Regions from separate parts of the Telluria sp. LT1R51-2 genome, predicted to be linked through region 1. Evidence: predicted binding sites of a transcription regulator. Region 1 holds the regulator's gene; the other holds the start of a gene.
The links. The regulator FliA, encoded in region 1, starts transcription of late flagellar genes. The targets are predictions, from matches to a motif close to CTAAAGTTTNNNNNNNNNNNGCCGNTA.
Positions count from the first base shown of each region.

Region 2: a site for FliA is predicted at 1,231-1,257, ahead of AC56LH_RS02520 (flagellin N-terminal helical domain-containing protein). Genes of this name have one in related genera too.

Region 1 covers NZ_JCASIM010000001.1:3,264,688-3,268,098, reverse strand. The annotation lists gene flhF (flagellar biosynthesis GTPase FlhF) at 1-768, shown strand, start outside; gene AC56LH_RS14465 (MinD/ParA family ATP-binding protein) at 761-1,579, shown strand; gene AC56LH_RS14460 (RNA polymerase sigma factor FliA) at 1,622-2,350, shown strand; gene AC56LH_RS14455 (flagellar motor protein) at 2,332-3,075, shown strand; gene motD (flagellar motor protein MotD) at 3,084-3,411, shown strand, end outside.
Region 2 covers NZ_JCASIM010000001.1:562,742-566,152, reverse strand. The annotation lists gene AC56LH_RS02525 (TonB-dependent receptor) at 1-1,088, opposite strand, end outside; gene AC56LH_RS02520 (flagellin N-terminal helical domain-containing protein) at 1,358-2,215, shown strand; gene AC56LH_RS02515 (hypothetical protein) at 2,303-3,151, shown strand; gene AC56LH_RS02510 (MFS transporter) at 3,287-3,411, shown strand, end outside.

The DNA.
Region 1 (3,411 bases):
CCGGCCATGAACGACGCAGCGCAAGCCATGCGCTGGGTGAAGACCGTGCTGGCCCGTAACCTCGCGACCATCGGCAACGAAGACGCGATGCTGTCCGAAGGCGGTGTGTTCGCGCTGGTCGGCCCGACCGGCGTGGGCAAGACCACCACCACGGCCAAGCTGGCAGCACGCTGCGTGATGCGCCATGGCCCGGACAAGCTGGCCCTGATCACCACCGATGCCTACCGTATCGGCGGTCACGAGCAGCTGCGCATTTACGGCAAGATCCTGGGCGTCATGGTGCACTCGGTGAAGGACGAGGCCGACCTGCGCATCGCCCTGAAAGAACTGCGCAACAAGCACACGGTGCTGATCGACACCATCGGCATGTCGCAGCGCGACCACATGGTGGCCGAGCAGGTCGCGATGCTGTCGGGCTCGGGCGCCGAAGTCAAGCGCCTGCTGTGCCTGAACTCGACGTCGACCAACGAGACGCTCAACGAAGTCGTGCGTGCCTACCAGGGCAGCGGCCTGCACGGCGCGATCATGACCAAGATGGACGAAGCGGCCTCGACCGGCGGCGTGCTCGACATCGTGATCCGCCAGAAGCTCAAACTGCATTACGTCTCGAACGGCCAGCGCGTGCCGGAAGACCTGCACGTGGCCGACAGCGCGATGCTGATCGACCGCGCGTTCCGCAACCGCGGCACGGCACCGGCTGACGCCGACCTGCCGATGCTGATGGCAGCCACCGCGCAGGCCAGCCGCCGCGAGGTGTCGCATGGCTAGTTTTGACTTCGACCAGGCAGAAGGCCTGCGCCGCATGCTGCAAGGCCCGCGTCCGCGCGTGGTCACGTTTTTGTCGGCCACGCCGGAAGACGACAAGGGCGCGATGCTGGTGAACCTGGGCGCCTCGCTGGCCCAGGCCGGCAACGAAGTGCTGATCGTCGACGCGTGCAACGTCGAGTACGGTGTCGCCCGCCGCCTGGGCCTGAACCGCGGCGCCTCGCTGCTGCAGGTCGCGCGCCAGGAAAGCGCGCTGAACCAGGTGATCCACTCGGCCCCGCAAGGCTTTTCGGTGGTGCCCATGGGCACGCCCGAATCGACCGACGATGTGCGGCGCCTGGGCAAGACGTTCGACGTGCTGGCCACGCAGGCAGGCATCGTGATCGTCGATGGTGAGCTTGGTCCGGACGGCGAATTCCCGGTGCCCCTGATGTCGAGTTCCGAGATCGTGATCCAGGTGTCGACCAGTGCGGCATCGATCACGAATGCCTACTCGCTCATCAAGCGCCTGACGCAGGAACTGGGCCGCCGGCCATTCGGCATCCTGGTCACCGGCGCGACTGAGGGGGAGGCCAAGGTGGTATACGATAATATGTCACTGGCAGCAACACGTTACCTGGCCGTCAAGCTCAGTTTCATGGGCGCCGTGCCGGCCGACGAATACCTGCACCGCGCCGCGCGCCTGGGCCGGGCTGTGGTCGATGCCTTCCCGCTGGCCGGTGCATCGGTCGCGTTTCGCCAGCTGGCCGGCAAGTTCGCACTGCCGGCACTGCCGCAGTTCGGCCGCCAGGGCAGCGCATCCATCGGTTCCTGACACCGTCGCCAACGACATATAAAGAAAAAGACATACGCCAGCATGTATACGGTCAAAGGGAAAGCGGACAAGAATTCTTTGCTGACGGAGCATATGCCGTTGGTAAAGCGTCTTGCCCACCACATGAAGGCGAAGCTGCCGCCTTCGGTGGAGGTCGATGACCTGATCCAGGCTGGCATGATCGGTTTGCTCGACGCGATCAACCGCTACGAAGACGACCACGGCGCGCAGTTCGAAACGTATGCCGTGCTGCGCATCCGTGGCGCAATGCTCGACGAGCTGCGCGCCAGCGACTGGATGCCGCGCAGCACCCGTCAGAACATGCGCAAGGTCGAGGGGGCAATGCAGTCGCTGCAGCAGCGCCTGGGCCGCCCGCCCAGCGAATCCGAAGTGGCCGCGTCGCTCAAGATCTCGCTTGACGAGTATCAGGACATGCTGGCCGACTCGGGCGGCCACCAGCTGCTCTACTACGAAGACTTTCATGCCGACGAAGGCAGCGACAATTTCCTCGACCGTTATGCGGTGGACGATGCCGACCCGCTGCGCAGCCTGATGGAAACCGATTTCCGCCAGGCCGTGATCGACGCGATCGACAAGCTGCCGCCGCGCGAAAAACTCCTGATGGGCCTGTACTACGAAGAAGAACTGAACCTGAAGGAAATCGGCGCCGTGATGGGCGTGAGTGAATCGCGGGTGTCGCAGCTGCACACCCAGGCCGTCGCACGTTTGCGCACCACCTTACGGGAGCAATTATGGACTGGGCCAGCGTAATCGGCCTGGTGCTGGCGATCGCCGGCATCTTTCTCGGTTACACCCTCGACGGCGGCAAGTTCTCGTCGTTGATCCAGCCTGCCGCATTTGCCATCGTGGTGGTCGGCACCTTCGGCGCCGTGCTGCTGCAAAGCGAGACCCGTACCTTCCTGCGCGGCATCACCATGCTGCGCTGGGTGTTCGTGCCACCGAAAAACGGCCGTCAGAAACTGTCGCGCGAAATCGCGCTATGGAGCCTGACGGCGCGCCGCGATGGCTTGCTGTCGCTCGAACAATTCATGAGCAAGGCCGACCCGTTCATCGCCAAGGGCTTGCGCCTGGTGGTCGACGGCATCGCGCCCGAGAAGGTGCGCAGCCTGCTCGAACACGAAATCAACGGCTACGAATTTGCTCAGCGGCAGGCGGCGCGCATCTGGGAATCGGCGGCCGGCTATTCGCCGACGATCGGCATCCTGGGCGCCGTGCTGGGCCTGATCCACGTGATGGAAAACCTGTCCGACCCGGCCCGCCTGGGCTCCGGCATCGCGGTCGCGTTTGTCTCGACCGTGTACGGCGTGGGCATGGCCAACCTGTTCTTTTACCCGGTTGGCAACAAGCTCAAGGCCATCGTCAGCGACAAGGTGTCGCAGTACGAAATTTTGGCCGAAGTGTTCTCTGACCTGGCCAGCGGCGACCACGGCCGCGTCATCGACGAACGCGTCGCCAGCCTGCTCACGCACCACTAGCCACCGCCATGGCCCGCAAGCGCTACGACAACGATATCCCCACCGAAAACCACGAGCGCTGGCTGATTTCGTACGCCGACCTGATCACGCTGCTGTTCGCGTTTTTCGTCGTCATGTACGCCATCTCCATCGTCAACGAGGGCAAGTACCAGGTGCTGTCCGATGCGCTGGGCGATGCCTTTGGCGGGCGCGGCGCCGCCTCCAAGGTCAACACCAACGTCGAACCGGTGCTGCCGCTGTCGCACATCATCAACCGCCGCCGCAACGAAGCCGCGCGGCGCGAGCAGGAAAAGATGGGCGTGATGGCGCGCGAACTGTCGGCGACCTTGCTGCCGC
Region 2 (3,411 bases), 2.7 Mb from region 1:
CGGAAGTTGCCGGCAGCATCGACCGCGTTCAGTGCGCGCGCCGTCGGGAAGTCCTGCTCGCTGGCGCCGTAGTGATAGCCGGCCGTCGCGTAGACCATCCAGTCTTTCGACACATCGTATTCGAGGCGCGAGGCAATCGTCGCATCGCGGAACTCGAGGTCGGCGCCGCGGTACACGGCGCGGTGGCCCGACGGTGGCGCCGGGATCGACGCGATATCGGGCCGGAAGCTGTTTTGCGCGCGGAAGTTGTCGGTTTTTTCTTGCTGGCCGTAGCTGTCCAGGGTCCAGCGCAGTTTTGGCGAGCGGTAGTCCAGCGCGATCGCAGCCAGGCCGAGGTCCTGCTTGCCGTCGTCGATGTTGGTGTCGCCGCCACGGATCACGCCGTTGACGCGCACGCCCCAGGCGCCGTTGTCACCAAAGCGGCGGCCGACGTCGACATGGGTGCCAAACAGCGCCTGGCTTTCATAGGTAGCGGTCACGCGCGTCAGCGGCTGGTCGCCGGCGCGCTTGGTGACGATATTGATGTTGCCGCCGACGCTGCCGTTCGGGCTGATGCCATACATCAGCGTGCCCGGGCCCTTGAGCACTTCAACGCGCTCCATGATGGCGGCCGGCATGCGGTTTGATGAGGACAGACCGTACAGGCCGTTCAGGCCGACGTCGCCGCTGGTGACATTAAAGCCCCGGATCTGGAAGTCTTCACTGAACCCGCCGGTCGACGTCATCACGCGCACCGACGCTTCGTTGACGACGACATCGGCCAGCGTGCGCACCTGCTGGTCTTCGAGGATCTGCGACGTATAGTTGGTAGTCGAGAACGGCGTCTTCATGATGTCCGCCTCGCCCAGGATGCCCAGTCCGCCGCTGCGGCCGATCTGGCCGCCGGCATAGGCCGGATCGGCCTGCACTTTCGCACCGGTGATGATCACCTTCTCCACCGCGGCCGGCCCTGCCTCCTGCGCATTGGCGGCAAACGGCAGCGCCAGCACCGGCGCCGAGGCGACGACGCTGACGAGAGCGCTCCTGACCAGGCGCGACAGGATCGATTCGACGGGTGGGCGTGGTGAGGCGTTGGCGTGTTGGGTCATGGTTTGGCGATCGTAAGGTGCGAAAAACCGGGATTCTAACAGAGATGAGAATCATTATCATCCTCATTCGCATTGTCAAGGTCGCTGCATTGCTGCTACGTGCGCCACGATGAGCTGGTCAGTCCGGGCCTTGTCACGCGCTGAAAAATTATTTTTAAAAATTTCGATAAAGAATTTAATGCCTTACGGAAATGTGTCGCCTTGTACTCATGAGAGCGAGTGACGCACTCGACATACAGAATTCTTCCCCTACATTTTCGGAGTCCATCATGCTGAGCCTGCACACCAACAACGCCGCCCTGTCCGCACAAAACGCCATCTCGAAGACCCAGAGCAATCTGTCGACCTCGATGACCCGCCTGTCGACCGGCTACCGCATCAACTCGGCAATGGACGACGCTGCCGGCCTGCAGATCGCTTCGCGCCTGAAAGCCCAGACTTCGGGCATGAGCGTTGCCATGCGCAACACCCAGAACTCGACCGCGATGCTGCAAACGGCCGAAGGCGCGCTGGATGAAGTCTCGAACATGCTGGTTCGCATGAAGGATCTGGCAACCCAGGCTGCCGATGCGTCGTCGAGCACCAACGACAAGACCGCCATGCAGTCGGAATACGATGCGCTGGGCAAGGAACTGTTCAACGTCATGAACAACACTTCGTTCGGCGGCAACAAGCTGCTGATCGGCGGTACCACTGCATCGTCGATGACCTTCCAGATCGGCGCGTCGTCGACCGAAACCATGACGGTCAACCTGGGTACCAACCTCACCGCAGTGGCAACCGCCGTCGGCGCCGCCACGACGAACTATGCTGCGGCACCTGCAGCAGCAGGCGCCGAGCTGACCGGCGCAGCCAATGCAACGATCGCTCTGCTGTCGACCGCACTGGACAGTGTTGGCACCGTGCGCTCGGACATCGGCGCCGCCGCCAACCGTCTGGAACACGTCAACAACAACCTGTCGAACATCAGCACCAACACCAAGCAAGCTACCGGCCTGATCATGGACGTCGACTTCGCAACCGAAAGCGCCAACATGACGTCGAGCCAGATGCTGCTGCAAGCCGGCACCGCCATGCTCAAGCAGTCGAACAGCATGTCGTCGATGGTCATGTCGCTGCTGCAATAATGGCCGCATACCCGGGCCTCACCCCGGGTTAGACTTGGAAGGCCAGCCACACGGTTGGCCTTTTTTTTATCCCTGACAGGCATTCCGATGGCCCACATGTTCCCCGTTGCCGCGCTGCCCCCGCCAGTCCTCGCGCCCTTGCAGGTCGGCGCCGTGGTGGCCCCGGCCGCCGTACTGGCCGGCGGCGCCGATGCGCTGCCGCTGCCTTTTTCCTCGCCACGTTCGCCGGAACCACCAGCTACGGGCCAGCCGGCGCCCGAGTCCGGTGGGGACGGCGCCGCCATGCGGCCGGATCAGGTGCTCATGGCGCGCCAGCTCGCCTATCAGCAGCAGGATGGCGCCGGCCTGGCGCGCGCCTGGCGCAGCCAGGTACGCAATCATGGCAGCCAGTTGACCAGCCGCGCGCTGGCCGACATGGGCGGACATCTGTCGCCGGCCATGCTCGCTGCGGGCCAGCAGGGCCAGGTCGTGCACCAGCCCCAGCTGCTCGCTACACATCAGGATGCCTGGCGCTTCACGGTGCATGGCGCTGGTGAGACGCCGCAGCACCTGTCCGTGCTGGCCGACGAGGCCGACAAGCCACCAGGCCGCCGGCGCCGTGCGCGCGCCGCCTTGCGCCTCGAACTCGAACTGGCCGACGGCAGCGCTGTCGTGATCCAGGTGGAACCGACGCCACAAGGGCTGGTGATCGAGGTCTGCGCGCCCGATGCAGGCGCGCTCACGCGCCTGCGCTGGCTGCAGCCCGAACTCGAGACGGTGCTGACGCGCGCCGGCCTGACGGTGCTGCGCTGGGGCTTTCGCGATGCCCTGCCCCCCGGGCGCAGCCACGCAATGATCGCCAACGCCGAAGAGGCAGCGCAAGCGCTGACGCCGGTCGTGTTCCGCGCCGTGGCTGAACTGGCGCTGCTGCTGCCTGCGCAGCGCGCACGCGGCTGACAGACCAGACTGACCTGCGCGCCGTCCCCGGCACTGCGCCGACTACAATGGCAGTTGTCTTCACGCATCTGCCTTTCCAATGACACGTTGCATACGCTCGCGGCCATCGCTGCTGTTTCCGATGAGCCCATCTGCATGAAGTTACCCCTGCCTCCCCGCCCGGCGTCCTCGGCCAATGACGCTGCGCCGCCGCCATCGGCATTCGGCCCGATGCGCGCCCCTGTGTTCCGCATGCTGTGGCTGACCTGGCTGATCGCCAA